One region of the Paenibacillus sp. PastF-3 genome, then DNA from elsewhere that is predicted to be linked to it. Evidence: predicted binding sites of a transcription regulator. Region 1 holds the regulator's gene; each other region holds the start of a gene.
The links. Region 1 encodes Rex, which represses fermentation and respiration genes when NADH is low (regulators of the CRP and FNR family bind a similar motif). Its sites were predicted from a motif close to TTGTGAAATATTTCACAA; they were not measured.
Positions count from the first base shown of each region.

Region 2: a site for Rex is predicted at 3,187-3,204, ahead of M2444_RS05950 (polymer-forming cytoskeletal protein). Genes of this name have one in related genera too.
Region 3: a site for Rex is predicted at 5,700-5,717, ahead of M2444_RS21885 (cytochrome ubiquinol oxidase subunit I). Genes of this name have one in related genera too.
Region 4: a site for Rex is predicted at 2,844-2,861, ahead of M2444_RS14430 (formate/nitrite transporter family protein). Genes of this name have one in related genera too.

Region 1 covers NZ_JARXWM010000002.1:593,559-601,608, forward strand. Annotated here, with positions in the region: gene M2444_RS06685 (cell wall elongation regulator TseB-like domain-containing protein) at 1-19, opposite strand, end outside; gene M2444_RS06690 (amidohydrolase) at 189-1,490, opposite strand; gene M2444_RS06695 (redox-sensing transcriptional repressor Rex) at 1,477-2,130, opposite strand; gene dinG (ATP-dependent DNA helicase DinG) at 2,262-5,123, opposite strand; gene M2444_RS06705 (tetratricopeptide repeat protein) at 5,260-5,901, opposite strand; gene panD (aspartate 1-decarboxylase) at 6,013-6,396, opposite strand; gene panC (pantoate--beta-alanine ligase) at 6,389-7,279, opposite strand; gene panB (3-methyl-2-oxobutanoate hydroxymethyltransferase) at 7,281-8,050, opposite strand, start outside.
Region 2 covers NZ_JARXWM010000002.1:426,612-434,661, forward strand. Annotated here, with positions in the region: gene M2444_RS05930 (ABC transporter ATP-binding protein) at 1-379, shown strand, start outside; gene M2444_RS05935 (LysR family transcriptional regulator) at 422-1,357, opposite strand; gene M2444_RS05940 (histidine phosphatase family protein) at 1,513-2,130, shown strand; gene M2444_RS05945 (hypothetical protein) at 2,195-2,440, opposite strand; gene M2444_RS05950 (polymer-forming cytoskeletal protein) at 2,577-3,128, opposite strand; gene M2444_RS05955 (LacI family DNA-binding transcriptional regulator) at 3,440-4,351, shown strand; gene M2444_RS05960 (MFS transporter) at 4,400-5,665, shown strand; gene M2444_RS05965 (hypothetical protein) at 5,689-6,441, opposite strand; gene M2444_RS05970 (GNAT family N-acetyltransferase) at 6,438-6,926, opposite strand; gene M2444_RS05975 (ABC transporter ATP-binding protein) at 7,060-7,824, opposite strand; gene M2444_RS05980 (FtsX-like permease family protein) at 7,840-8,050, opposite strand, start outside.
Region 3 covers NZ_JARXWM010000012.1:51,259-59,308, reverse strand. Annotated here, with positions in the region: gene cydC (thiol reductant ABC exporter subunit CydC) at 1-1,416, opposite strand, end outside; gene cydD (thiol reductant ABC exporter subunit CydD) at 1,413-3,179, opposite strand; gene cydB (cytochrome d ubiquinol oxidase subunit II) at 3,179-4,195, opposite strand; gene M2444_RS21885 (cytochrome ubiquinol oxidase subunit I) at 4,192-5,586, opposite strand; gene M2444_RS21880 (cold-shock protein) at 5,810-6,040, opposite strand; gene M2444_RS21875 (cold-shock protein) at 6,133-6,333, opposite strand; gene M2444_RS21870 (S1C family serine protease) at 6,753-7,997, opposite strand.
Region 4 covers NZ_JARXWM010000006.1:218,380-226,429, reverse strand. Annotated here, with positions in the region: gene M2444_RS14440 (formate--tetrahydrofolate ligase) at 1-993, shown strand, start outside; gene M2444_RS14435 (FAD-dependent oxidoreductase) at 1,329-2,693, shown strand; gene M2444_RS14430 (formate/nitrite transporter family protein) at 2,966-3,793, shown strand; gene M2444_RS14425 (MFS transporter) at 4,227-5,447, shown strand; gene M2444_RS14420 (GNAT family N-acetyltransferase) at 5,518-6,048, shown strand; gene M2444_RS14415 (MOSC domain-containing protein) at 6,029-6,673, shown strand; gene M2444_RS14410 (GNAT family N-acetyltransferase) at 6,768-7,316, opposite strand; gene M2444_RS14405 (glutamine--tRNA ligase/YqeY domain fusion protein) at 7,547-8,050, shown strand, end outside.

The sequences.
Region 1 (8,050 bases):
ATTTTTTCCTTTTCTTCAAGGTACAGCTCCCTTTCTAGTAATATATCTTTTTTGATTATATAACACACCCGTGTGTTTATCCAAAGTTTCATATCTCTTTCAATGATCTAATGATCAGAAACACAAAAGGCTGTAACTTTGCAATTGCAGAAAGTCACAGCCTTTCAGTTATTTGTTATGATCTTAGACTATCGTTTAAGCAGTCCATCAAAGGCTTCTTGCGCCTTACGACGGATGGCTTCCTCATCTAGCGTTACACATTGTCCATGTTTAACAACCTGTTTACCATTCACCCATACATGCTCAACATCCTTGGCACTGGCAGAATAAACAGCGTGAGACAACAGATCTGTGTGTGGGAGCAAATGCGGCTGGTCTATATCAATAGCAATAAAGTCAGCTTTCATACCTACAGCGAGTCTACCCACATCATTTAAAAAGATAGACTTCGCGCCATACTCCGTAGCCATACGTAGAGCTTCCGGAGCCGGAACAGCCGTAGGATCACCACTTACACCTTTATGGATGAGTGCTGCAAGACGCATTTCTTCAAACATATCCAAATTATTATTACTTGCCGCTCCATCTGTACCCAGTGACACCTTCACTCCGGCCTTTAGAAGATCCGTAACTCGAGCAACTCCACTAGCCAGCTTAAGATTGCTTCCAGGGTTATGGGATACACCTACATCATGACGAGCCAGTATCTCGATCTCTTCATCATTCAAATGAATACCATGAGCGATTATAGACGGACGTGTGAACATTCCAAGCTTCTCTAAATGCGCTACTGGTCGCAGTCCGTAATCCACCACATTCTGCTCCACTTCGCGTTTCGTTTCGGACATATGGGTATGCATCGGTAAATTCAAATCATGAGCCGCCTGCACAAACTTAACAAAGAAGTCTGGTGGGCATGTATATGGGGCATGTGGCGAGATCATTGTCGTAATTCTACCTTCAGCCTTACCATGCCAGTTACGCGCAAAAGAAACCGCTTCCGCAAGCTTCTGATTTTGTACTTCTTCTGGACATAGACCGATTACGCCTCTCATTAATACGGAACGAATACCTGATAATTCGACGACCTCCGCTACTCGGTCCATATGATCATACATATCCAGGAAGGTTGTAGTGCCACCTTTCAGCATTTCAAGTACAGACAAGGAGGTTCCCCAGTATACATCTTCTCCGGTGAACTTCTCTTCCATCGGCCACATCTTCTCCTGAAGCCACACCTGAAGCGCTAAGTCATCTCCATAACCACGAAGCAATGACATTGCGGCATGGCCATGCGTGTTTACCAGACCTGGCATAAACAACAGACGACTGCCATCAACAACTTGCACATCGTCTTCTATTAAAGGCTCTTCTTTTCCTATGTAAGTGATCAAATCATCTTCAATAGTCATATATCCACTAAGAACCGGCTCATCCGTTCCCGGAGTAAGAAAACGCCCGCCCTTGATAATCGTTTTATTGCTCTTCATTTCTGCTTTCTTCCTTTCCATCCTTCAAATAATAAGCAAGGCTTTGCAAATCTGTTGTAAAATCAGCAGCATGAACCCGGATATTCGATGGTGTTTTTAGAATCACTGGTGCAAAATTTAAAATCGCCTCAATGCCAGACTCAATGAGAATATCCGCTACATTCTGCGCTTCTGAATCAGGTACTGTAATTATCCCAATTCGAATACCTTGCTCACGAACCGTCTGACCAAGCTCCTCCATCGGTTGAACGGTAAGTGAGTTGATTTTCCGCCCTACCTTAGGCGCATAGGAATCAAATATAGCGGTAATCTTCATAGTATCTTTCAAATAAGCATTATAATTAGATAATGCATGTCCAAGGTTACCGGCACCCACTAAAGCCACATTCAGTTGTTGATCCAGCTTCAGAATATGACGGATTTTCTCAATAAGATAAGTTACGTCATACCCGATACCTTTTCTGCCGAAATCTCCAAAATAAGCTAAATCTTTGCGAATTTGAGCGGGATTCAAATCAAGTTTCTGTCCTAGCTCTTGAGAGGAAACGGTTAATATTTCACGTTTCTGAAGATCATTTAGGAAACGTAAGTACACAGGAAGTCTGCGAACAACGGCTTCTGATATTTTTTCCGATTTCATAATTTACCTCCTAATGTAAGTAATATTCTTTACTAACCTTATACTAATTCGTGTACCTCGTCTCAATGAAGAGCGGTATTCTTATACCGCCCTTCATTGTAGAGTGATTAATATGATCGATGACGTTCTTTTTAAGAAACGCCTCCGTCTTCCAACCACTCCGCTATACGAGGAACCATTTGATCCGTAAGCATATGCTCCATTTTTGGGCCAGGCAACGAATAGAGGAAATATTTCCCATAGTGAGATTCGATCACCCTGGTGTCATACACAATAACAATACCCCGATCTTGCGCTGTCCGCACCAGCCTTCCAAATCCTTGCTTAAAGCGAATAACCGCCTGAGGAACAGACAACTTCATGAACGGATTCTTTTTCTGGGCTTGTAATAACTCAGACTTCGCTTCCGCTAGGGGGTGGTTTGGCGGTTGAAACGGGAGCCTCACGATGGCCAAGCATGTTAATGCTTCACCCGGAATATCAACACCCTCCCAAAAGCTGCTTGTTCCTAACAGTACAGAGGCTGCACTGTCCTGAAAACGGCGGATCAGCTTGCTACGGCTGCCCCCCTCCACGCCTTGACCCAGCACCGTGATCTCTTGTGAGGCTAGAGCCTCTTTCAAAGGATCGTAAACCTGGCGTAACATCTTGTAAGAAGTAAACAGGACAAGCATCCGCCCGCGTGTTGTAGTCGCTGCTTCTGCTAGTGATTGTACGAGTGTATCAACAAATCGGGCATCGCCCACACTGCCCTTCACACTAGGGAAATCCCGTGGAATAACTAACAGCGCCTGCTCCCGATACTTAAAAGGAGAAGGCAGGAGTGATGTCATCAGACGCCCCTCTTCCGCAGCTTCATTAAGTCCGAGATTATCAATCATAAACTGGAACGATTTATCAACAGAGAGTGTCGCCGAAGTTAGCACGATACTTTTCTTTTTGTCGAAAAACAGCTCCTTAAGCTGAGTACTGACATCAACAGGAACGGCATACAGCTGTAGCGATTTACTGCGATAATTTCCATTCGCCTCCAGCCAATATACTACATTCTCATCGTTTAATCCCATAAAAAACCGTACTTGCTCACGTATTGAAGCTAAATCCTTAAATAAGCCGCTAATATCGGTAACTAGACTATCTGAGGAAGATTGACCTTCTTGATCTCGCATTTCATTAAGCATTTTATCACCTTTACGGATAATTTCGCTTAATGTCAGATTCATAGTATTCTCTAAAGCAACCAATTCATCCCAATCTTTCGGTTTACGGGTAGGAAGTAGCCGCATGACTAACTGGCCAGCTTCTCCCGCTGCTGCATCGCTGCGTTCCGGCAAGAGGCTGAATAGTTTATCACTAAGCAGATCCCAGGTTTCTTTTATGGTAAGCAGGTCCGGATAGATTCTATCGATCACTCCGCTCCATTCAGAAGCTTCCTCACTGCCTGATGACTGAAGCATTTGGCGAAGCGTAGGAAGTTGGCCATTTCGACTATCCTTATAAAGACGCGATAGTGTATGTGCCACCGTGAAATGCTTCATATGCATGCCTAAATGCTTGCCAGCCACGTCCTCCAGATGATGGGCCTCATCAATTACAAGATGTTCATAAGCCGGAAGTAGCTGGTGCCCAGCCTTAACATCTGCGAAAAGCTTAGAGTGGTTCGTAATGACTACGTCTGCAATACCAGCTTCATGCTTTGCCCGATGGTAATAACACTTACGGAACCAAGGACAGGAGCGCCCCAGACAAGAATCGGTATCGCTAGCCACCGTCTCCCAGAAATCTCCTCCACGACCGCTTAAGTTGAGCTCTTCGTCATCTCCTGATTCGCTTTGCGTCAGCCAAACGATCATCTGAGCCGCAGTAAGCGCATCTTCCCTCGGACTGACAAAGTCTTTTTTATTAATTTTATGTTCGAACTTACGAAGACACAAATAATGCCCTCTGCCCTTAAAAATTGCAGCTTTAAATGGAAATGGAACTACCTGTGTTAATAAAGGAATATCCCGCTCACGCAATTGATCCTGCAGATTAATAGTATGAGTGCTGACCATAACTTTTTCATTCGTGCGAACGCTTTGGTATATGGCAGGCAACAAATAACCAAGTGATTTGCCGGTTCCTGTCCCTGCTTCGATCAATAGATGTTTGTCTTCGGCAAGTGCCGTCATTACCTCTTTGATCATAATATCCTGAGCTTCTCGGCTTTCATACTGCGGCAAAGTTTCTTTAAGTCGTTTCGTTACTTCATCCATATAATCTGTAAAAGATAAATTCTGTAGCGGATTCTCAGCATGCTCGTCTCGAGGTGGAGCTAATTCGTTCCAGTCTCCTACAGCAAGCGCTAATTGACGATAAAAAGTCAGATCACCTTCGGGCTGAAGCGTCTCCGCTTCCCGTTCACGCAGCAGACCATCGAAATACCAACCAAGATCACTATCCTCTTCCGTAAACAGCTCACAGAGTCTCTGGATCGTCAGCAGAGGCAAATCGTAGAGCTCCTCCAGACATTTCAGCAATACAAGAGCAGTTGCGAGTGCATCACTGTCTGCCTGATGCGGACGCTCATGCGTCACACCAAAATGTGCACTAACTGATCCTAGTTGATAGGATGTGAGGGAAGGAAAGCAGATTTTCAGAAAATCAATCGTATCTAAAATCCGTCCTTGAAATGGTAAATACCCACATCGGTCTAAAGCATTTTGCAAAAAATGGAAGTCGAATGCGACATTATGCCCTACAAGCACAACATCATCCAAGAGTGGAACAAGCTCCATCATCATCTCATCCAGCTCAGGTGCATCCTTTACATCATCGTCGGTAATCCCCGTTAGACCAGTTATAAAAGGAGGTATCGGCGTTCCGGGCTTGACGTAGGAACCATATACCCGGGAGATGGACCGGTCTTCTTCTATAATTGCAAGGCCAACCTGGATGATTTCACCCACGGATTGGGTTCCCGTTGTTTCAAAATCAAGCACGGCAAATTTCATTATAATTCTATTCCCTTTCAATTGAGACTCTTAATCAGCATAACAGAAGTTGCGAAAAAAGGCGATGCACACCACTGGTTCAGGGGATGCATCGCTTGAATGAAAATGCGGAATAATAAACCGTAAACGTAATAATTTACAATAATGAAACAAGCTGATTTCCGAAATGAAGCTTACCTCCTCGGCGGCGGCAAACCTCCAAATTCACAGTCGGTTCAGGAAGAGCCGGGTCAAGTTGCAAAGAAAGGCCAAACAGCTCCTGTGCTTCATTGAAACGTTCCTGTGAGGCCCGGATACAGCCTAAAGCATTATACACCATGGCTTTGAGCTTGGTTTCCCTTATCAAACCGAGCATATGGTTCAGATGACTCCAAGCAGCCTCCCCTTCCCCTTCTTGAAGGTAAGAGATGGCTAAATATAATCGAGCAGCCAGGCTATCCGGATATTGTACAATAACTTCCTTAAACTGCTCAATACATTTTCCATACATCAAGAGCTTATAATACCCCTGACCTCTGACAAAAGTATCCATGCACAGCTCGGGTGCTTCCTGCTCTGGCACTTCCTCTTCGACCACAGTCGTAAAATCTACACTTTCACGAAAGTGGCTTAGCTTCTCTGCAAAGGCCAGCCATTCATCCATGACTTTATCGCTAAGTCGATGCAGCATATTATAATTGCATAAAAGCTCATTCCGGCGGGCACCCTCCGCTGTAGGGTAATCTGTAACGATCTCCTGAAGCACCTTGTTCATTTCAGCAAACAAATGTTGAAACATGGGCTATCCCCCCTTACTGAAGATGAAATCAGTTCAGCTTGCCTGACTTCATTTTCTGCGAGATCGGGGTCTTTCATCCCTGCCATTCATTACATGGCGTAAGTCCATCCTTTAAGCGATTGTAGCATGCAGTTCGTGATCGGCCAGCTTCACGGGTTTGTTGTTCTCATCCACGAATACCACTGTTGGCTTATGCGACTCCAATTCTTCTGAGGACAGCATCGCATACGAAATGATAATTACTGTATCTCCCGGCTGAACCAGACGAGCAGCTGCACCATTCAGACAGATCACACCACTGCCGCGAGGCCCAGGAATAACATAAGTTTCTAACCGGGAACCATTATTGTTATCGACGATCTGTACTTTTTCATTCTCAAGAATATCTGCCGCTTCCATTAAGTTCTCATCAATGGTAATACTTCCTACATAATTCAAATTCGCTTCTGTCACCGTCGCGCGGTGAATTTTGGACTTCATCATATGTCTAAACAAGAGCGGCAACCTCCTTTGGAATAAATACATTATTGTCAATTAAGCGCGTTCTGCCAAACTTCACGGCAAGCGCTATAATCATTTCCCCATCTACATCCTTTAATACAACTTCGTTCCGCAAGCCTTCCAGATTAGGAAAGGTCAGGATTTCCGCATAATCAATAACCGCCAAAGGTGAGCTAGAAATAACGGATGTCAACAAATCCCGAACTTCAGCTATAGTTCTTACCTTTCCTTCTTCGATGGCCTCACGCGCTTCACGCAGGGAACGAGATAACACCAGAGCCTGGCTACGTTCCTCCGGAGATAGGAATACGTTACGTGAGCTAAGTGCAAGTCCATCTCCTTCACGAACGATAGGGCAAGGAACAATTTCAACATTCATATTTAGATCAGACACCATTCGGCGGAGCACTGCTACTTGCTGAGCATCCTTTAGTCCGAAGAAGGCATAATCAGGCTGCACAATATTGAATAGTTTATTAACGACTGTCGTTACCCCATTAAAATGTCCTGGACGTGATGCCCCACAGAGTCGAGTGGTAAGCTCAGATACCGAGACTGTAGTCCGGGTAGGCTGCGGATACATTTCTTCCACACTGGGGATAAATACAATATCGACACCTTCGCGTTCCGCAAGCTCCAAATCACGCTCTTCATCGCGCGGATAGGAATCATAATCCTCATTCGGTCCGAACTGCAGCGGGTTCACAAATATGCTCATAACGACCGTGTTGCTCATTTCGCCTGCCCGCCGAAGCAGACTGGCATGTCCTTCATGCAGGTATCCCATCGTTGGAACAAACCCAATTGGAGTGTGCCCACCTTGTCTCATATATTCCAAAGCTTCGCGCAGTTGCTTAATGCTTCTGACGACTCTCATCTTATTCCCCATCCTTTCCGGCACCGCCGTATAAAGATTCCAGAACGGTTTCATCTGCTTTAAAAACATGACCTTCATCTGGGTACGAGCGATCCTTCACTTCTTTCACATATTGACTGATACCCTCACGAATCAGACTACCCACATCCGCGTAAGTTTTGACAAAACGTTTCTCACGGTAGGGTGAGGCATAACGCAACAAATCATGGAAAACCAGTACCTGTCCATCACAATAACGACCTGCACCAATCCCAATGGTCGGTATGCTCAGTGCCTCAGAAATCGCTTGTGCTACTTCTTCAGTCACTAGTTCCAGTACCACTGCAAAAGCACCGGCGGCTTCAAGCGCTTTAGCCTCATCCATCAGACGTTTTGCATCTTTGGCATCCTTACCTTGAATACGGTAGCCACCAATCATATTGACCGATTGTGGTGTAAGCCCAATATGTCCGAGCACAGGAACGCCTGCAGCTACAACCGCAGTGACTGTCTCACAAATTTCGAGACCACCTTCCATTTTGACGGCATGAGCCCGCCCTTCCTGCATTAGTCTGCGCACACCACGCAGAGTTTCATCTATACTTCCGTGATAGGTCATAAATGGCATATCTGCCACAATAAACGTATTCTGTGCACCCCGGGTTACTGAACGAGTGTGATAAACCATATCGTCAATTGTAACAGGTAAAGTTGTATCATATCCAAGTACCACGTTTCCTAAGGAGTCACCCACCAGGATAAGGTCGATACCGGCTTCTTCAGCAAGTAATG
Region 2 (8,050 bases), 170 kb from region 1:
TGAACATGGATCGACTTTATCTGGTGGACAAAGACAACGCATAGCCATTGCCAGGGCTTTTCTTCGGGATGCTCCACTCCTACTTCTAGATGAAGCAACTTCCGCACTCGATAACGAATCTGAGCGAATGATTCAGCAATCTCTTGATTTATTAATGAAGAATCGAACCACATTAGTTATTGCACACAGACTATCCACCATACGTGAAGCGTCTAGAATTATCGTGTTAAATGAGGGTTCGATTGTTGAGGAAGGAACACATGAGTCTTTATTAGAAATGAATGGGCTATACTCACAATTATATAACATTCAATTTAAATCTTCTGAAGCAGAAGACATTAGTGCACCTGAGTTGCTTCAATTACATTCCAATCTTTGATCTCAGTTCAATGCATACATCGTAATTCATACGTTATTTTAATTAAGGTGTATGCGTTGGAATCGAGTATAAATTATCCTCTTCTTTTAATCGTTTCATGACGAGCTTAATAAATGACTGGATATAGCTTTCTTGAAGCTCTTTCTTTCTGTGGCTCATCCATATCGAATGCTTAGAGACTACATTTTCCACTTCGACCTTGGCTAACATACCCTGATCAAGATAAGGCTTTGCTAACAACGCCGATACAAAACTAATCCCATAACCGGCAATGACGGCTTGAATAACCTCATTTACTCCATTAAATTGAAGTTCGATCTTCGGTTGTTGTACCTTTCTTTCTTCACATAATTGTACAATTCTCTCTCTGGCTGCACTACCTTCCTCCCTCATAATAAATGCCTCAGCCATCACTTCCTCAAAACTAACCTCCTGCTTGGCTAAAGAATGATTTGAAGAAACTACGAACACATACTCGTCCTTGTACAACTCCCGATGTTCGAACACCCCTGTATGATGAGAAGGAAACGCCATATCACTATAAATCGCCACGTCCGCTTCAAAGTTATTTAATTGTTCCATGACTTCATGAGAATTAGCAGTAGAAATCTGAATTTTAACCTCCGGAAAAGATTGCTTGAATAATGATGCCCACCGGGGGATGAGTATACTTGTAGCCAGATAATTACCTGCAATCCGAATATGGCCTGCAGGAAATTTATGATAATCCTCAATTATCTGCTGTACCTGTTCACCCATAGCAAATAACTTTTCAAGTGGTTCGATCAGTTTTTCCCCAATCGGTGTTAACACCATTCTCTTTCCTATGACCTCTAGTAATACGATATTATTCTCCCGTTCAAATTTGCGGATCTGCGCGGATATAGCGGGTTGACTTATGTGCAAACGTTCGGAGGCTTTGGTCACACTCCCTGTTATCGCAACATAATAAAACAATTTTAATACATGATAGTTCATCCTGATTTCTTCCTAACTATATAAAATAAAATCATATTTAACGAATGTTCGGCCTTCTTACTATAACTATACATTATGGATATTAACTATTATATATTGTTTATTTATAATTATTTATCTTATACTTACAACTATTCAAAAGGGAGGTTTCGTTAATGAAAAAGACAGTATTATTTCTAACCCGTCACGGGCAGACCGAATGGAATTTGCAGAAAAGAATGCAAGGACATCAAAATTCAGCGTTAACAACCTTGGGTGAACAGCAAGCGGAATGGTTGAGAGAACGTTTGGAAGGTGAGAATTTAGGAGCCATTTATTCTAGTACTAGTCCAAGGGCGTTGCATACTGCGCAGATTTTGCGAGGAAATCGTAGTTTATCGATTCAACAGCAAGCTTCATTAATGGAAATTAACATGGGCATTTGGGAAGGAATGAACACAGATCAGATTGAACAAGAATATCCATTACAGTATACCCATTTTTTCACCAGACCTGATCTTTTTATTCCACTAGCCCCAGGGGAGACCTATAGTCAGCTTGAACAAAGAGTAACGCCGACTATTGAGCGTATCATTAACGATAATGAAGGACATGAGGTACTTATTGTCACGCATCGGATGACCCTGAAAGTCATTATGGCTCATTTTCTCAATAAATCACTGCAGGAATTAGGGGAACTACCGGATATTCTCTCTACAGCATTGTGTAAAGTAACCTTAACTGACAACAATACAACCATCGATCTGTACGGCGATACTTCACATTATCAATGAATCCTTCTCAAAAATAAAAAAGGAAACTCCTATTTAAATGGGGTTCCCTTTTTAGAATTCAATTTTAAATTTCCACACTTTTGATTGTAAAGCTGCGGACCTTCATCCATTTCCCTGAAATAAATTCGTCAATTGTTTTCGTCTTCGGTCTAACACAAAAACGATGCTTGCTCCCTTTATCAAAACCAACCGCTTCAAAAATCAGGCCGTCACCTATTTGCTCCTTAAAGAACACTTGCTTAAGTCCCAATCTATTTAACATTTCAAGCTTTACACTTTCGATATATGTGCGTGAATACTCCTTAGACATATGTGTTCCTCCTAGTAGTGGTAGTAATATTATAAGTTCAATATTAAGAAAATCAACTAAAGTTCATATAAACGAAAAGAAAAAAGCCAACCCATAGTCTATGGATTGGCTTCTACTGTATAAGTTAATTACGAAATTATTTAACTTCTGTTGTTCCAGTCACTTTTCCATCAATCTTTGCAGATGCTTTCAGATCCTCACTTGTGAAGTAAAGATTACCATCAATCGTTGCGGTTTCAGGCAGAGTAAAGCCTTTCGCTTCTACATAAACATCGCCTTTAATCGTTCCGCCTTCAACTTTCAAATTCTCACTTTGTACTGTAAACTTTGGTACGGTTAGTGTATAAGTAGCAGTGATCTTGTGATCAGCATCTTGCGAATAAAGGGCAATCTTACGGTAGATGTCGCCATCAGCCGCGCCTTTATCATGGAATTCTCCAGCTACAACAACCTCTTCTGGAATCGTTACATCATTTAGAATCGCAACAATCCAGTTTCCATCTTTGCTAACAGCCTTAGTAAATGCATCTGCTTGATTGACAATCGATGCTGTAGTGACAGCATCTGTCTGCTCAGCAGCCGGAGCCGTAGTTGCCGCCGGATTGGTTGCTTTATCCTCATTTGCTCCACAACCTGCCAATACTGCTACCGAAACCCCAGCCACTAAAATCATTTTAAATAGTCTCATTTTCGTTTCCCCCTAATTTTGATTATAAATTAATTATATATTAAAATTCTTAATAATTAAGTGAATCATTTCACAAATTTGTGTCAGTATCTAAAGCGGTTTCACAACTCTCCCGCTTCCCGTTTAAAATTCGTTCCCATGAGTCACACCTCTTCTCGCTGACTGATTTAGGTTCTTAAATCCATTTACCCAAATTATAAAAATGAACACATAAATCATTTTCTTCTTGGTATAAAGTCACTCGTTGACTCTTCTCAAGTTTTAGTGATAATATTTGGAAATAAATATCTCAGCAAGGGAGAAGTTTACTGGTGAAAAAGACTACAATGAAGGACATCGCGCTACGAGCAAATGTCTCCGTTGCAACTGTGAGCTATGTTCTGAACCGCGTCAATAACCAAACCATTCCTGAGAAAACCCGCAATCAAATTCTGTTACTGGCTGAAGAGCTTCATTACATTCCAAACCTAGCAGCTCGTTCGCTAGCTAATAAAAAAACGGGATTAATAGGAATACTTATCAATAATTCTGCTTATATGCCCCCTTGGAAACTCTATGCCCAGTTCACATTTATCCGTACTTTGGAACAGCGTTTAACGGATGCCGGATATCATACGATGTTATACTCTCTTGGTACCGACCATCCTTCACTGGATATCATCGTCGAAAGAAAACTCGAAGCCGTCTTTCTGATTGATGTCCGCGAGGAATCCTTCTATTCGATTTCCAAGCATTTTGTAGAAGGGATTCCCTTAATTTTGATCGACAGCATGATTGAAGATAAGCTGTTTAAGCAAGTTCTTTACAATTATCGTTCAGCTCTACAAAAGATAATGCCGGAGGATCTTTCACAGGTTTGTTTAATTATGGAGAGCTTCAATAACACCCTGCTCACTCACTTTATCCAAGACAGTCTTCCTTTACCTGAGAAAGCAATATTCAAAGTTCAAAATATGGAGGAATTGAATACAATTTTATCGGAGGGGATTTACAAAGAGGCCATAGTTATTAATGAGTTTATCGGAAGTTGTGTTGAAAAATCCGGGGTATTCACACGTCTTTCTGTTCTATGTACCTGTAATTGCCCAGAAATGCTTGGAGAAGACGTTCAGAAATTCATATTCACTGGGGATAAATCAGCCACTGCTTTTGAACTAATGCAGGAGTTATTACATCGTCCTGACTACTCCAAACAAGAGAATAATCGTTATTTTGTTAATTAATTTTTTTTCGATATTCACTTAAGCGTTTAAGTTGAGAGGAGAGTTACCATGACAGATCCTCTATTAGGAAAACATGCATCCACCACTGCTCAATCCTATCCAACTCTTTGGGGAAACCGGAGATTTATGCTGCTACTCAGCTCGTATTCCATTTCCTTGTTTGGAAATACCTTTCACAGCATTGCTTTAAGTTTATGGGTACTTCAGACCACCGGAAGCGCTAAAATGATTGCCATTATTACGATAATCAATTTATTGCTCAGTTCTTTCCTCGGATCGATAGGAGGCACACTCGCAGATCGGATCAATCGTAGAACCATTATGTTAATCACTGATTTGATAAGCTGCGGTCTAGCAGTTACGCTTGCTTTGGCCATTTCCATGTCTTCTACATCATTCATTATCGTGGCCATATTAACGGGACTTACGACAGTCTCAGCATTATTCCAATCCCCTGCGTATCAAGCTTCAATTACCACTGTAGTTGGAAAAGAACATGTACAAAAAGCAGTCGGGATTCTGAACCTGTCAGAGAATGTCTTTCGGACGATTGGGTATTCCGCTGGAGGTATTTTTGTAGCGAGTTTTGGAGCGGCAGATGCCATATTATTTGATGGAGCTACATTTTTCGTTTCCTTTCTACTAGTTCTTACTGTCCGCTCCCTTCCACTCCCAAACCGAGTGAATACCGGACCTAAAGAAGAAAGAAAATTTACACAGGATCTTGCGGATGGCGTTCGTTATATTTGGAGATACCCCTTCGCCCGGGCAATAATCATAATGCTTCCTACGCTCACTTTGTTCTTTATGCCTTCACTGATGCTAACGCAAGTGATGGCCGTCAAAGTATGGAATTCTAGTCCCTTTCAGTTTGGACTCATGGAAGCCTGCATTCCTCTAGGTTATATGATTGGTTCCAGCATGATCTTGTTTCTCGGCTCCAAATTAAAGAATCGCGGCTTCTTTATCATGACTGGACTGCTGTGTATGGGTCCCCTGTACCTCCTATTATCATTCGTCACTACTGCTACCTTAGCCATTCCCATCATTCTTCTAATTGGCTTTATGTTCTCATTCTGTACATTGCTGATAAATACAATCCTCAGACTGGAAGTTTCGGAGGATATACAAGGTAGAGTCTTCGGTGTACTTGGCTCCATTATGAGTGTAGCACCCTCACTTGGTCTTACAGCTGTTTCATTCCTGTCCGATCACTTCAGCCCAGCCCCTGTCATGGGTTCCATCGGAGTCCTGTTACTACTGTTTGCTTTATTAACCTTGAACAAGTTAAAGGTGATTCGTAATTATAAGTAATTTTAGAACATATCTTATGACCGTTATCGCCCGTTTTCCCTAATAACGCGTCTATTATGAAGCTCGATCAGTAATTGAACAACTATAATGATCAATAAGAAGATTCCCACGACACCTGTTAAAAATGGATACATTAGAGGGAAAAATACACTTGGATAACTTTTAGTAATATCCGAATAGTAGCCCATACCCATAAGTGATGTACCCGAGAACTCGATCAGCTTCACCCCTAGATGATTGTTATTTCTTTGAGCATAACTCAGCATCTTTTCTTCTATACTGCCATCATGTGAGATCGTGATTATTTTCCATTTTCTCTTTTCCATCGGCTGACTATCCTCTGTAAGTCTTTGGACTATACTTATTTCTTTCTCATCAGTCTTTCGATCCTTTACAGTAAGGATATCTATCCATGAAAAATATCTGCTTCCTCTTTCTCGATTAGATAGCCATATTTCATCAGCGGTTGAGATTTTTTGACCATTTAATAAAAACTGAACTTTCACAATATCTCCAGGCGGGACATTCTCCTCTTCATCCCAAATTGTCAATTCTGCTTTCCTGCCTGTATTTTCTTCCTCAATCTTAATATGCTTATCATCAACCGTTAGTTCTTGAACGTTTAACGTGTTATATCCTTTTTCAGCATGGTTGATCTCATAACGCTGATTGATTTGATCTGAAATCATATACTCACGGATATAGTTGAACAATGGGCTGAAAGAAATCGCTAAGAAGAACAATGAAATTGTCGATAAAACAATCTTTTTGTTCATAACGAACCCTTGGGAGTAATCGCCAGCTTAAAATTTTGCCTTGAGCCACCTTCAGGACCCTCCGGTTCCTTATCCTGCAGAGGAACAAAACCAAACTTCTGATAAAATCTTCTAGCAGGTTGACCCTCTGGATGATCCTCACCAAATGTAGTAACGAATATCTCTGCTGGGGTTTCGATACTTTCGAGAATATAGTTAAGAAGGGCTGTCGCGACTCCTTTATTTCTCTCTATGGCTGAAACAGATAACCACCCAATCTTGTAATTAGGGGCTTTGGATGAAGAGAGTAACACAGCTCCTAGTAATCTTGAACCTGGCGAACCATTGTTTTCTCGTACACAAAAAGCGCTTTGTCGAGTGATATTTTTTTCTAACGCTAGAGTGAAATCCGGATCTTCTACCATCGGTCCAAAAAGGGTCTCCACCTCTGCCGCCAGGTCCAGCCATCCTCTTATATCCTCCATAGTAGCGTTTACTACAACCATATATAAGTTCTCCTTTAATATACTTAGTTACACCCCGCCGTCATGATCGCGGTATGCCTTAATAAGCGTACAAAAAGCATCTTTGCTTACACTTCCCGATTCAAAGCCTGACCAATATCCCTTTCCTATACAATCAGAATCCCAATTTAAACAACCACGTCGACAACTTCTCTTCCCGCTCTTTTAAGTCCCCATTTATGTGATTGAATTTTCCAAGCCAGTGCTCAGCAGCTATGCTGCCATCCAGCATATACAGAACCCGTTCTGCCTGAGCAGCGACTTTCGCATCATGCGTAGCCAGCACAATCGTTGTACCCGCCTGATTAATATCTATTAAGATCTCCATAATTTCACTAGCAGCTTTAGAGTTCAGTGCACCTGTTGGCTCATCACCAAAGAGAATATCAGGCTCATTGATGATAGACCTGCAGATTGCTGCTCTTTGCAGTTGTCCACCCGACACTTGTGTAATATCCCGTTCAGCTAGCGCGGAGATTCCGGTTTTTTTCATTAGATCAGCGGCTCTGTTATTGATGATTCTACGACTAACGATTTTAGCTCGATAAGCGGATAAGATGATATTGTCCCGAATCGTCAGATTTTTTAAAAGATGCATCTGCTGAAAAATAAACCCCATTTGATGTAGACGCAGTTCAGCTAATTCACTCTCAGAAAGACCACTGATGTCCTGCCCTTTAAAAACAACACTTCCTGAAGTCATCCGGTCCATACCGCTGATCGTATAGAGCAATGTTGATTTCCCTGAGCCAGAAGGTCCCATTAAAGCTACGAATTCACCCTTTGATACCTGTAGATGAACATCTTTTAATACCGTCTGTGGGGTTCCTTGCCCGGTTACAAACGTTTTATTTAACCCCTTCGTCTCTAATATGAACATACTACCACCTCACCCTCATTCGACAATCAGTTTAGATAAATTGGATTTCTTCATCGATATCGTGCTTACTACGGTTGTGAGTGCTACAATGAGCATGAAAAAAAGAGGGAGAACAAGATAAGCTACCACCGGATTAACTACAAACTGTATTTTGGATGCTCCCATAAAAGATCCGAGTAATTGAGTGAATTTTTGACCGATGGTATTAGCTGCAAAGGTTCCTAGA
Region 3 (8,050 bases), on a different contig from region 1:
AAAGGTATCATATCCATCTGGCAACGAGGAGATCAACGTATCCATTTTCGCTAATGCTCCAGCTTCCTTGATCGCTTGTTCGGAAGCCTTCGGATCACCCATACGAATATTGTTCGCTACCGTAGTATCGAATAAGTGGGGGCTCTGATTTAACACCGCAATAATAGAAGGAATATGTTCACCATAAGCCGCAGCAGCGAGACCATTAATCATAACCGAGCCTGCTGAGGGTTCAATAACACCTTGAATCGCCTTCAATAACGTCGATTTACCCGCACCACTTCGGCCGATGATCGCAATCTTTTTACCTTGTGGAATATCGAGGCTGAGATCGCGAACCGACCAGTTATCCGCTGATCCATAATGGTAACCTACCTTTTCGAGCCTGATGTGAGTACTCTTCATCGCATGAGGTAGAGCATCGACTACAGATACAGATGCTTTTTTAGACACGATGTTCTGCCCATGTCCATCTACACCAGACAACCGCTCCAAGGAGTTACGGTACTGTGGGATTTTCTCCACCGCTTCGGACACTGGCAGAAAGGCATCTGCAACAGGAAAAACAACCAATACGAACGCCGCAATCAACGTACCCGCAATCGCACCATCCGCAAATTCTCCAGCAGCCCAATACAGCATTGAAAGCACACCAACCCCAATTACCGCTTGCCCAATGAATGTGCGAAGACGTGCCCAACTGCGTAACGCTGCATCGGTTTGAGCCACTTTTCTCTCATCTGCTTCATACGTCTCTACGAACTGGCTTTGCCGTCCACTAATGACCCAATCACCCATGCCAAGCACGGCGTCAGTCAGCTTTTGATAGAGACGATTACGCTCTACTTTCACTTCACGTTGGCGCTTCTGTGTGAACAACAAAGATAAGAACGGTAGCACCACCACTAACACCAATATATACAGAGCCATCAATAACGCAAAAGCGATATCAAAAGTACCCAGTGCAATCACAGCTGCTCCATAAATCAGCAAAGCAATGATGCTTGGAAACACGGTGCGCAGATATACATTTTGCAAATATTCAATGTCATCCGCAAGCATCCCGAGAATATCCCCAGTACGGAAGCGTGACGACAGGAACAAAGCCTGTGGCTCCAAAATATTGTACAAACGCACACGCATCTTAGATAGAATTCGCAAAATCGTGTCATGCCCAACTAGGCGTTCCACATAATGAATTACAGCCCGACTCGTCCCGAACGTACGCACACCCACAATCGGTACATAGATCATTAGAATATTTTCAACCGGTGTAGATGCTTTTGAGATCAGAAATCCTGAAGTATACATTAATGATGAGGCGGTAAAAATCGTCAACGCCCCAAGCGCAATAATAAGCACAAAACGCCAAAAATACGACGATACATACGGAGCAAACCATCCTTCACGTTTCAATGGATTCCCTCCAATTGCGACCCAATCAATTCATAATACGCACCCTTGCGGGCAAGCAACTCCTGATGGGTACCGATTTCTGCCACTTGTCCTTGCTTCATTACTACAATCATGTCCATATCAAGCATCCAGTGCAGGCGATGTGTAGCCAGGAAGACCAGCTTTCCTTCAAAAAGAGGCACCATCGTCTCCTTCAGCTCATATTCGGTTTCAATATCCAGATGTGCCGTTGGCTCGTCTAATAACATAATCGGACGACTGCTGAGTAAGGCCCGGGCTAAGGCTACACGCTGCTCCTGCCCACCACTGAACGAACGACCCCCGCCGCCGATCATCTCATCCAGACCATTCGGAAGGGTTGCCACCAGCTCTGATAATCCGGTAGCTTTCACAGCTGCAGCCACAGCTTCCATAGAAGCTTCAGGGTAATAGAAGCGAATATTATCAGCCAATGTACCGCTAAAAATATAAGGGCGCTGCGGGATATACGAGGTCTGCTTTCGCCAAGCCTCATCCGTTAATGCGCTAACCTTTGTACCGTTTACTGTGATACTTCCTGAAGTAGGGTGTAAGAAACCACCCAAGATATCGACTAGTGTAGATTTACCGGCCCCACTCTCTCCGATAATCCCAATTTTACTTGCTCCTTTAAATTGCAGGTTCACCGCTTCCAGCGAAGAAAGGCCCGCTTCCTCATATTTCACACTGACTTCCTTTAATGTGAGCACGCTATTCTCATGCCAAGTGAATATCTCTTCGGATGTTTTTGATACTGAATCCAAGGTTTGATTACCGTTTGAACCTATTACTTCAGCCTTCACTTCTTCCTGGTCTATGATACTCTTCATTGCTTCAGCGGCTTCCTTCCCATCCAAAGTAGCATGGAAATCTGAACCTACCAGTCTGACAGGCAGGAAATATTCCGGCGCCAAGATCAGAATGGTTAAGCCCGTAACAAGAGTCATCTGATCGTTCACCAGCCGCAACCCAAGACTTACCGCTACGGAAGCAACCGATAACATTGTAAAGAAGTCCAGAGCAAACGAGGACAAAAAGGCTACTCGCAGGGTTCGCATCGTCGCCGAGCGATATCGATCGCTGACCGTAGCAATACTCTTGCTATGACTACGACTGCGGCCCAGAAATTTCAGCGTCTCTAGCCCACGGAGGGAATCCACAAAATGATTAGACAATGTGCGATAAGATTTCAGCTGACGGTCCATCTGCTTGCGAGCGGTCATTCCGATCAAAATCATAAAAACAATAATAATTGGCATGGTAATCGTAAGAATAATCCCACTCGCAGTATCCATCTTGTAGATATAAATAAGTACCAAAATCGGTGTAATTGACATCCCTACCATTCTAGGGATAATCGCTTCCAGATATGTGCGGAACTTTGTTACGCCTTCCAGCACAAGTGTAACAAGATCCCCGGTTCCACGCCCGCCCACCATTCTAGGTCCGAGCTGGAAGAGCTTATCCATCATTTCCCTCCGCATATTGCTGCCCGTTGCTTCCGCAAAGCGGTAAGAGATACGGCTCATCAGCATGGCGCAAGCATGGCGCACTAGAAATGCAAGAAGGAACAATAGCGAAGTAGCCCATTGTTCCTTCAGAGGTTCTCCCGCAAATAGCGCAGAGATAACTTCTGCCAGCCATTTGGCCAGCAGAAGTATGGACAAGCTTTGCACCAGGGTAAGGAGACCAACGATCAGAAAGACCGGCTTAACTCCTTTATACCCAAGCAAATTTTTATCCATCAGTATTCAAGATGCTCCTTCTCGTGAACGCGTTTATGAAAGACAAAGTAACTCCAAATCTGATATCCCAATACGAATGGAAGGATGGTCAGTGCCACAATCGTCATTACCTTTAAAGAGTAATGACCGGAAGCCGCATTAGTGATTGTCAAATTAAAGGCTTGATCTATTGAACTAATCATAACACGTGGGAACAATCCTACAAAGATAGAAGTCACGGACAATGCTATTACCGCTCCTGTCATGCCAAAAGCATAGCCATCCTTCTTCTTTGTCATGAAATAACCCGATAATATGAATGCGATAATTCCTAGCGCTACTATAATCATAAGAACTAAACCACGTTGTTCGAAAATATCAGTCATATAATAAGTCATTACCACGAAAGCAAGCAATAAAGCTCCAAGTGGCAAAAGCAATCTTTGCGCCATTTTTCGAGCACGAGCCTGTAGATCACCTACTGTACGCAGGGTAGTGAACATTAGTCCATGTACCAAGCAAAGAAGAACAACAGTCACACCAGCCACTACGGTATACACATTTACGATATCAGTAAAACCTGCGTACATTTGCATATCCCCATCAATCGGCAAACCTTTGATGAAGCTGGCGAACACCACAGCAAGGAGGAACGGTGGGAGGAAGCTGCCGAAAAAGATGCACACATCCCAAGTTTTTTTCCAAGCTACAGAATCCCGTTTGCCTCTGAATTCAAAAGCAACACCACGTGCAATCAAAGCTAATAAAGCAAAGACAAAAGGAATATAGAATCCACTAAACAATGTTGCATACCACTCAGGGAAAGCCGCAAACATTGCACCCGCAGCAGTAATTAGCCATACCTCATTTCCATCCCAGAAGGGTCCGATCGAGTTAATCAAAATCCGACGCTCTGTATCATTTTTAGCCAGAATTTGTGTTTCCATCCCTACGCCGAAATCGAAACCCTCCAGGAAGAAGAACCCTATAAACAGAACTGCAATGAGCACAAACCACAATTCATTAAGAGAAATCATTGGGCGCCCTCCTCGTTATATGGATCATGCGAATCCCCGTGATCGTTATCCATCGCATAAGGACCTTTTTTAATCACTTTCATAAACAAACCAATCAGAACTAATCCGAGAATGGCGTAAATCGCTGTAAAAGAAATAACAGAGAATAGAACCTGACCACTCGTAATATTAGGTGACACACTGTCTTCCGTTGTCATCAGTCCGAATACCGTCCATGGCTGACGCCCGAATTCGGTCATGACCCACCCCGCTGTATTCGCGATTGGAGGAAGCAATAGTCCCCATAACATAAACCGCATAAACCAAGTGTTAGGACGGTCCATCTTTTTGCGCCACATTAAATACATTGCGTACATACCCAGTACAATCATTAACGTTCCTGCTAGAACCATGATCCGGAAACTCCAGAATGTCGTACGTACAGGTGGAATATAGTCACCGGGGCCATAGGTTTGCTCATACTCAGCCTGCAGCTCAAGCATACCTTTAACTTCACCGGAAAATTTACTGTATGAAAGGAAGCTCAGCATGTACGGAATTTGAAATTCACCTGTACTTTCTTGCTTCTCAGGATCAATATTTGCCCATACGGTCCAAGGTGCTGGGTCACCACTCTTACCCCACAGTCCTTCGGAAGCCGCCATCTTCATAGGTTGAGTTTCAACCAAATACTGTGCTTGCGCATGACCTGCCACTGCTACACCAATCGAAGAAATGATCCCTACGATCGCTGCAATTTGAAAAGATTTCTTAAAAAAAGATACATCTTGTTTCTTCAATATCTTGTACGCACTAATCCCCGTTACGAGGAAGGCGCCTGTTGCATACGCAGCAAGAACCGTGTGCGGGAATTCAACCAGCAATTGTCCGTTCGTAATCAGCGCGAAGAAATCATTCATTTCTGCACGTCCATTATTAATCGCAAAACCCACAGGATGCTGCATAAAAGAGTTCGCTGCTAGGATCCAGAAAGCAGATAACATCGTTCCGAATGCTACCAGCCAGATGGACAATAGGTGCACTCTCTTGGACACTTTGTCCCAGCCGAATATCCAGATTCCAATAAAAGTAGACTCCAGAAAAAAGGCTGCCAATGCTTCAACTGCAAGCGGAGCCCCGAATACATCACCCACAAAACGTGAATAATCAGACCAGTTCATGCCGAACTGAAATTCCTGCAAAATCCCTGTAACTACCCCTACTGCAAAGTTGATGAGAAACAGCTTTCCCCAGAACTGCGCCATTCTTTTGTACTCTTCATTGCCTTTTCTAACGTACATGGTCTCCATAATCGCAATCAAGAGCGCTAGTCCGATTGATACCGGTACAAAGAAATAGTGGAATATTGTCGTCGACGCAAATTGTATACGCGACAGCATTACTGTATCCATATTTTTCCCTTCCTTCTCCCCTTTTCGTTAATTATATTGTGTCAAAAATTTAGACGTCGTTTTGTGATATATGTCACACAAAGGAGTGCTTTTAACGGTAAAATTCAAATGATTTGTGACAAAAATCACAATTTGCCTTAAAAAAAGCAAAAAAAATAAGACGGTTTGACCGTCTTGAAGTTGTTCACTGCTCTAAAACAAGCTTGACTCATAAAGGCATTGGTTAGGTAATGGAAATACCCTTCTTCAGCGATTTGAGATCGCCATTCGAATTAAGCAATTGTGGTAGCATCTTCGTGCTGCGAACCATTGGAGAGTCACATAGACGGCAAGAAGGCGCATGTTCAAATGCGAAATTATCCCTCATCCATCCGTTGCATCCATCATTGGTACACGCCCAAATCGCGGTATTTTCTTCCGGTATTTCTTCCAAAGGTTTCTTCCGGTAGTTCATTGCCGTTCCTCCCATCCTGTAAGTCAATAGTGACTAACTAGATATAAAAAGACCGTCCCAACTTTCACAAGCTGGGACGGTTTCTTCTATTATTACAGTTTTACAACGTTTTCGGCTTGTGGTCCACGGTTGCCTTGAACAACGTTGAATTCAACGCGTTGGCCTTCGTCCAAAGTTTTGAAGCCGTCGCCAGTGATTGCGCTGAAGTGAACGAATACGTCGCTTCCGCCTTCAACTTCGATAAAACCGAATCCTTTTTCTGCGTTGAACCATTTAACTGTACCTGTTTGCATGTGTGTTACCTCCACAAATTTAAATTAATATGTTCTTTTTATCTTCAAACAAAGAAAAAATTCACACATTGAAAAAGGTTGTATTTCCGAATATAACAGCCCTTTTCAATGCGAAAATTAGGGACTAAATGTATGATTGATATCATATTACCACACCTGATTAGCAAAGGCAAGCTGGCATCCGTATATATCCGTTTCTACCCTAATAAGTATTACCTTCCAATGTAAGGGTTGCCAGTCAGCCCAAAATTCATTAAATCAGCTTATAATTGCCATATTTATCAAAACTTTAGAAGAAACAGATCCCCGATAGCGATACAGAGTATCGCTATTTCAGGAAGCTCTACCTTCTCAACTGAAGGGGTAGTCCGCTCTACTTGTCATTACTGCTATATCATTATATGCCGACTTCCAGCATATTATTCCTCTGGTTTTTCAAGAAGTTTAACTGTGGCTTGATTGACTTTCCCATTTCGGTAATAGGTAATCTTCAGATCCTCACCAATCTTCGTCTGATTATATAAATACTTGCGAAGGGAAAGCGTAGATGTAATAGGTTGATCATTAAATTTCGTAATCACATCATTGAACTGTATTCCCGCTTCCTGTGCAGGTCCAACAGCATCCAGAACGACAACCCCATCCTTAACATTGTTCGGTAGGTTCAGTTCCTTGCGTTGGTCCTCTGCGAGAGGAACGTAAGGATTGTTTAAATCTACCGAATATACGCCTAAGTAGGAACGAGCAATCCGTCCTTTCTCAGCCAGTTCATTAGCGGTGTCTATCACATGGTTAGCTGGAATAGCAAAACCCAGCCCTTCTACACCTGTATCGGAGATTTTCATCGTGTTAATACCGATCACCTTACCATCCAAATCCACAAGCGCTCCGCCGCTATTGCCTTCATTGATTGCCGCATCGGTCTGAATGACCTCTTGCTCCCAATCATATACGCCGTCCTGATTCAAGGATACGGGAACCTTCCGTTCAGTGTAGCTAACAATACCTGAAGTTAATGTGTCACCAAGTCCTAACGGGTTTCCGATGGCAATGACCGTTTCACCTAGACGAAGCTTCGAGGAATCTCCGAGCTCTGCGATTGTATTGATACCCTTGGCGTCAATTGAAAGCACCGCAATGTCACTCACTTTATCCGTTCCAACGAGTGTAGCTTTACGTGTCTCGCCATCTACTGTTACGACTTCAAGATTGCTAGAGTCTTCGATGACATGGTTATTAGTAATGATAAATGCCTTATTATCTACCTTTTTATAAATCACTCCAGAGCCTAATGCTGACTCATCCAGAATGTTCAATTCTTTATTATCTTCTTTATGATTGATAATACTTACTACTGCAGGACGGACTCTAGCAGCGGCTTGAATGATACGGTCAAACGGATCACTGCTTGGGGCAACCTCCCCAGTTGTTACTACCGAATTCGGGGCAGTTTCGTGACTCATTTGTCCAGTAAGCATACTGAATAAAAACACTGCCACCACAGCACTGATTAAGGAGCAGACGGCGGATATTTGCCAAGTAGCTAAGCCCTTGCGCGATCTTCGCACAGAATGCTTGCGGTTAGCAAATGATCCCTTTGATGCTTCATCCCCTCTGGACCGTGATACTTTAGTTGAATAGAAATCGTCATCAAACAATCCCACCGAAAATCTCCCCCTTCTATTGCCAACCGTTCACAGTATTTAAAACCTGAACC
Region 4 (8,050 bases), on a different contig from region 1:
CAAGAAGGACAGCCTGTAACGGCCGAGCAAATAGGGGCAGTTGAAGCGATGACAGCGCTGCTGAAGGAAGCAGTTAAGCCTAATCTGGTGCAGACCCTGGAGGGCACTCCTGTTATTGTACACGGTGGTCCATTTGCGAATATCGCCCATGGCTGCAGTAGTGTTATCGGTACTCGATATGCACTCAAGCTGGGAGATGTTGTTGTTACAGAAGCAGGCTTCGGAGCGGATCTTGGTGCAGAGAAATTCATGGATATCAAATGCCGGCAAGCGGGTCTAACCCCTTCAGCGGCAGTGCTTGTCGTGACGGTGAAATCCTTGAAATATAACGGTGGTGTACCTAAGAATGAGCTCCAAACCGAGAACCGGACGGCGCTGCGCTCTGGATTGTCTAATTTGGAGCGCCATGTAGAGAACCTCGGCAAATTTGGAGTACCTGTTCTTGTTGCTATTAATCATTTTGAAGGGGATAGCCCAGAAGAGATTAATGACGTTGTGGAAGCTTGTCGACGATTGAACGTTCCTGCGGCAATATCCAAGGTGTGGGCAGAAGGTAGTGCGGGCGGACAAGAGTTGGCTTCGGAACTAAAGAAACTTCTGGACCAGAGAGATACTGAACGTTTTGCTCCTCTGTATGAGAATGAACTCAACATCTCTTCCAAAATCACCAAGATTGTTCGTGAAATTTACCGTGGTGCGGAGGTTAACTTTTCCCCTGCGGCTAAACGCAGTCTAGCGGTGATTGAGCGCCTTGGGTTAAATAATCTTCAAGTATGTATGGCGAAGACCCCTTATTCCTTCTCAGATCAGCCTAGACTTCTTGGCGCTCCAGAAGGATTCACGGTAGGTATCCGTGATATTACCCTTTCGCTCGGTGCAGGGTTTGCTGTAGTGATTACGGGCAATATTGTTACGATGCCAGGTCTACCGGCTAAGCCTGCTGCTGAGGCACTATGGATGGATGAGGATGGCGTAATTCACGGTTTGGTGTAGATTTATTTTATGATCAGGCTTTTCCCTGTGGTTTAGGGGGAAGCCTTTTTTGCGCGTTATAAGAAAGTATATCCTGAGGGGGCAGAACATAATGTTCTACGCCCATGGCAAAGCTAACGAGGTCGCAATCGGCAGCAGTGACGGAAAATGCTTAAAATTGTGAACAATCTGAGAATATAGGCGAAAAGACTTGTAATGTGATAAATATCACAATATAATCAGTTTATAAAGTGAAATAAATCACAATTAACTCATCGGTGATCAGATATCTAATTTGGTCAGTCAAGCAATTCGAATATATAACCAGGTTGTCCATTTGAAGGAGGAAGAAAATAATGAAAGTAGCTGTCATTGGATGTACCCATGCCGGAACTGCCGCAATTGTAAATACTGCTAAGCTTCACCCGGAAGCCGAGATTACGGTGTATGAGCGTAATGATAATATTTCTTTCTTATCCTGTGGAATTGCTTTATATGTAGGTGGAGTGGTCAAGGACCCACACGGGCTATTCTATTCTTCCCCTGAGAAGCTTGCTGAGCTTGGTGTAAAGACCAACATGCGTCATGAAGTGACTGTTGTGGATACGAAGTCCAAAACATTGCGTGTTCGCAATTTGGCAACCGGACAGGAGTTTGACGATACCTACGATAAGCTGATTATGACTACGGGATCTTGGCCTATTGTGCCGAAGCTCGAAGGGATTGAGCTGGAAGGTGTCTTACTTTGCAAGAACTATGACCATTCCAATACCATTATAGAAAAAGCTAAACAAGCAAATAAAATCACAGTTGTAGGTGCTGGATATATCGGCGTTGAGTTGGTGGAAGCCTTCCAAATGAACGGAAAGCAAGTTACGCTTATTGATGGTGAGGATCGTATTTTGAATAAATATTTAGACCCAGAGTTTACTGCGCCGATCGAACAATCCTTTAAGGACCATGGTATTAAATTAGCGCTGAATGAGAAGGTAAGTTCTTTTGCTGGTGAAGGTGGTAAAGTTACCAAGGTTATCACAAGTGGAGGGGAGCATGAGACGGATCTTGTAATTCTCTGCATCGGCTTCCGTCCAAATACTGAGCTGTTAAAAGGTCAAGTGGATATGCTGCCAAATGGCGCAATTCTGGTCAATGATTATATGCAGACCAGTTGCCCAGATGTGTATGCCGCTGGTGACAGCTGTGCGATTCATTACAACCCTACAGGTAAGCACGCTTATATTCCACTGGCAACCAATGCAGTACGGATGGGCACATTGGTTGCACGTAACTTAGTGACAGAGACGATTCCTTATATGGGCACTCAAGGGACTTCGGGCATTAAAATTTATGAAGATAATATCGCTGCTACAGGTCTTACTGAAGAAGGGGCTAAGGCTGAAGGGATGGATGTAGAAACTACCATGATTATTGACAACTACCGTCCAGAATTTATGCCAACCTTCGAGCAGGTGCAATTAAAAGTGGTATTTGATCGCGCCACACGCCGCATTCTCGGAGCGCAAATCTTGTCCAAGACGGATTTGACGCAATCAATCAACACAGTGTCTGTATGTATTCAAAATAAAATGACAATCGATCAGCTTGCCTTTATCGATTTCTTCTTCCAACCTCATTACAACAAGCCTTGGAACTTCCTGAATACAGTTGGCCTCGAATCGCTACCAGCATCAGTACCAAGCAAAGAGGCAGTAACCGTATAATTTAATTGCCTGTGAACAATAAAGGGTAAACCGGAGCCATATATGGCTCCGGTTTTTTGTGATTGAAGCTGGTACTATTTACCTTTAAAATAATATGGAGCTTATTCTTATAAATGTAATTATGGATGCGCTTCGTTAAATTTGACATGTCAGTGAAAAGTTTCACTTAGTTTTTCATTAAGTGATAATTATCACGTTAATGTGTTTTATGACACGCTACAATGGTCGTAAAGGAACAAATTTTAAGTAAATAGATGAAGGGGATAGGAATCATGGCTTATAATAAACCGCAGCAGATTGCCGCAGTCACGGTCGAGAACGGCATAAAAAAGGCGCATAATCCTTTAAGCACCGTACTAATTCTGGGCTTTCTGGGAGGAGCGTTTATCGCGCTCGGATTTTTACTGGATATTCGCGTTATTGCTGGCGCACCACATGAATGGGGATCCATCGCTAACTTTATTGGAGCAGCTGTCTTCCCTGTTGGGTTGATTCTAGTACTGCTTGCAGGGGGAGAACTACTGACAGGCAATATGATGGCTGTGCCACTTGCTTTTATGGCTAAGAAGATATCCTTCTGGGAGGTTGTTAAGAATCTCGTATTGATTACCCTAAGCAATCTGGCGGGAGCTTTGTTTGTAGCTTACTTTTTCGGTCACGTGGTTGGTTTAACCTCTGACGGTGTGTATTTGGAAAAATTAGTGGAGATGGCAGGACATAAGCTTGAAGCAGACTTCTTTCCGGCATTTGTTTCTGGTATAGGTTGTAACTGGCTCGTAGCTTTGGCTGTATGGCTCTCCTATGGAGCAGATAACTTCAGTGGCAAAATCCTCGGCATCTGGTTCCCGACGATGGCTTTTGTAGCTATCGGCTTCCAGCACGTTGTAGCCAACATGTTCTTAATTCCCGCAGCTATTTTTGAAGGTTATTTTTCATGGGGAGAGTACTTTAACAATTTTGTTCCGGTATGGCTAGGCAACTTGACGGGTGGTGCAATCTTTGTTGCGGCAGCTTATTGGATGGCTTACCTGCGTAAAGAGCCTGCATCCATTCAGTCCGTGGACAGCATGTCCGGCAGCGGTGTAAAGAAACACGCCTAAACCTATCTTATAGAGCACTCCTTAGAATAGTCGAGGGGTGCTTTTTGCTGTATAGACAAATAAAATCCGCCGTGATGTATCCGAGCTCGGGGGAACGAAATCGGATGCACGGCGAATTTTAAAAGGGGGAGTGTTTCTAGGCTCTATTACCCCGGCTTTGTAATAACGAAACACTTCATTATCGTTCAGTCTACTTTACGGACGACAGCGGCAACTATAAAATATAAATAGATAATAAAAATAGGGCGGACAGCGGACGTGAACGGTGCCGCTTTTTTCTCAGCGACGGTAGAAGTTAGCCCTAAATAAGAAGTGAAGTATACTAATACTTTATCACGATAGCACGTCAATGCGTCTGCTTGCCCTGAACCCTGTTTTGGGATAATACTGGATGGAATAATGACACATATATTACAGGGGATGTACACTACTTATGAAGTTTTTACAGAATTATCCTAAAGAAGTTAAGATATTTTTAATTGCTAGCCTTATTAATGCAACGGGTAGTGCACTGATGTGGCCACTGGTTACGATGTATGTTTTTGATGAGCTTGGACGCAGCATGTCGGATGCTGGATTAGTGATTCTTATTCAATCGGTTGGAGGGATTGTGGGTCAACTACTCGGAGGCTCACTCTATCATAAGGTAGGCGTTAACCGGCTGATTGTTGGAGCGCTGGGCATGAATGCACTTGCACTGTTCACTTTGCCGGCAGCAAGTAACAACTGGACGTTATTTATGGTCGCGATGGGACTGGTAGGGCTCTTTAATTCACTGTCATTACCTGCGATTCAGGCATTTATCGGCTTTCGTTTTACGAAGCAGCGCGGAGAGCTGTTTAATGTTATTTATGTCGCCAATAATATTGGTGTAGCACTGGGTACGGCGTTAAGTGGTTTTTTGGCCGATATTTCTTATATGCTCAGCTTTGTGATGAACGGCGTAACTTCTGCGGTATTTGCGGTATTCTTTTTTGTATATCTCAAGAAAGTCGGAGGAGATTCTTCGCAGGAGGTCGCAGAACATCAGAAGGCTGGTCCTGACAAACAATCCACCTGGAAGCTAATGGGGCACACACGAATTTATTTTTATATGGGTATTGCCTCGATGTTCTTACTGCTAGGTAACTCTATCTGGAATACAGGAGTATCTCCTTTCATTATTTCTGAGGGCTGGCCTAAGAAGACTTATGGTTTTCTCTGGACGCTTAACGGAATTCTCATTTTTGCGGCTCAGCCGCTAGTAACAGTAATTAAACGTTGGTTCGCATCTACCTCAACGGCGCAAATGACAGTAAGTGCTCTATTTTATTTAGGAGGGTATGCAGTTCTTTTATGGATGCCGACTTATTCAGGTTTAGTGCTTGGGATGGTACTCGCTACACTTGGGGAAATGCTGATATCTCCGGCCATGCCTTCCTTTATTTCAGATCATGCAGGTCGCAGTGCTCCTTTCTATCTAGGTCTAAGTGGAGGAATGGGGGCAGTCGGTAGGGTGATTGGGCCATACTTAATGGGTAGATTATACGACAGTGGAGGTCTAGCGCCTACCGCATGGTTGGCATGTGCGATGGCACTGCTGTCCGTAGGATTCTTTATCGTTCATGCGTATATCAACCGCCGAGGAAATTCATTGGAGCGGTCAATAGGATAGTTGAGCATAGTGGATTCAAATGATCTACTGTGAATTCTATAGAGGTGCAAGGCAAGGGGTGTACATCTTTATGAAACTTAGCAACAGGGACAGGTTTATAATAAGGTTCTCAGAAATTAAAGACGTGCGGGAACTGATTCATCTGGATCATATGATCTGGACGGAGGACACTAGCCCGGGGCCATTAATCTGGCGTTCCCAAGAGGATTACCTACTGAATGCTCCCCCGGGTTCGCAGCTAGTAGCGCTAAAGGATGACAAGCTATGCGGATATGTTGGGTTTGGCTGCTCTAGTCGAATGGAGAGTAACAGGCATGTGTGCGAGGTCAATATTGCTGTTCATCCGGATTATCAACGTTTAGGTATTGGCCGGCAGCTCATAGAGGCTATTAAGGAACATGCCGCAGATAATGCCATTCGTAAGTTGCGTCTACGCGTATTATCCTGTAATGAATCAGCGCTTTCTTTTTATCGTAAATGCGGGTTTGTGGAAGAGGGACGTCTGCGGGAGGAGTTTTATCTTGGCGGTCGATATGTGGATGAAATATTTATGTGCTGTATGCTGGCAGGAGGAGAAGGATATGGAGATCATCTCGCTTAATGTGGGGCGGCCGGTAACAGTGGATTATCGGGGGAAACCTTTGGAGACTGGAATTTATAAAATGCCTGTAGAAGGATCAGTTCAGCTACATGCCAATGGTTTTGTTGGAGATGGTCAGGCGGACCTGAAACATCACGGGGGCCCTGATAAGGCAGTTTGTGCCTATCCCATCGAGCATTATCCCTACTGGCAGCGGCAGCTTGGGAAGAAACTGGATTACTCTGCCTTTGGAGAAAATATAACAACGTCAGGCTTATTAGAGACAGACGTGTGCATTGGCGATGTGTACGAAATAGGTACCACTGTGCTACAGGTCAGTCAGCCGCGTTATCCTTGCTTCAAAATCTCACAAAAGCATGGCCCCGCAGATCTCCCGGCTCAAGTGCTGGACACTAGATATAGCGGATTTTACTTGCGTGTGCTTCGTGAAGGAAAGATTTCAACCGGAGATGCTATTGTCAAAAAAGAAAGTGGAGCTGGCGGTGCGTCCGTGGCGCATGTACTACATTTAATGCAAGTAGGGCTGCAAGAGGAAGCTGCACTGGCAGTTCTTGCGGAGCTAGGAACTCTCTCCGCCGTAGTTCGGAACAAGTTTCGAAAACAGCTGGGTCTGCCGGAGAGCTAAACACTATCTACAAATCAAAATAAGCCTGGAGGCGTATGCCTTCCAGGTTTATTTTGATTTATGAGCTTATGTGTGTTGCATGGCTTAGCCTAACTTAGCCGAGCAGCTGCCATTCACTACGCAATAAACCGTATACGGCATGGTTGACGTAGCCATCAGGCAGTTTCTCTGCCTGTCTAATCACACCCTCAAGAACAAAACCAAGTCGTTCCGGGATCGCCCGGCTGGAAACATTTCCGGTCGCGCAGCGAATTTCTACACGTTGCAGCTCCATTTCCAATAGTGCATAGTCCACTAGGACGCGACAGGCGCTGGTCATATAACCTTTGCCTTCATAACCTTCACCTAGCCAATAACCAATCCCTACGGAGCGGTTATGCCAGTCAATTTGATGATACCCAATGATGCCAGCCAGCTCGCCGCGAATCCAAAGCCCGGCGGTGAAGCCGCCATTTTCGGTGCCTTGTTTTGTAGCATTTTTGATGAAATTAAGGCTGTGATCCTGTTCCGTAACGGCGTCCACCCAAGGAAGCCATTGCCTAAGCCGTTCCCGCGAGCGCTCCACTAACGCGAATATGTGCCTAGCATGCTCAGGCAGGAGCGGCTTTAACATCAGCTCTTCATCGATGACATAATTAAACAAGCGGTTGCCTCCTTTTCGGCACAAGGCCTTATGTATGATTATGGATTATTTCTTATGATTATCATGCTACTCTATCGCCCGCAGAGAAGTCAAAAGGTCTAAAGACGCTAAAAAATGATCCTGACCTTGTGCCCCCTTTTATTGAACAATCTAGAGTTAACGGGTATATTAGTAGGAAACATGTTTATACAAGAAGTAGTGTAACACTACAAAATGAAAGGTTGATAGCTGTGGAGAACCGTACTACCCCCTCCAATTTTATTAAAAATGTTATTACCGAAGACCTCCGTACAGGTAAAGTAAAGGAAGTTGTCACACGCTTTCCGCCGGAGCCGAACGGTTATTTACATATCGGACATGCCAAGGCGATCTGGATTAACTTTACACTGGCGGACGAGTTCGGTGGTAAGACTAATCTAAGATTTGACGACACGAATCCGGCCAAAGAGGATATGGAGTATGTAAACTCCATTCAGGAAGATGTAAAGTGGCTCGGTTATGAATGGGAAGAGCTGCGTTTTGCATCTGATTATTTTGAGGAAATGTACAAACGTGCCGAATTATTAATTACAAAGGGCAAAGCCTATGTCGATGACCTCAGTGCGGATGAAATTCGTCAATTGCGTGGAACGCTGACGGAACCAGGAAAGAATAGTCCGCATCGCGATCGTAGCATCGAAGAGAATTTGGATCTGTTCCGGCGTATGCGTGCAGGCGAATTCAAGGACGGTGAG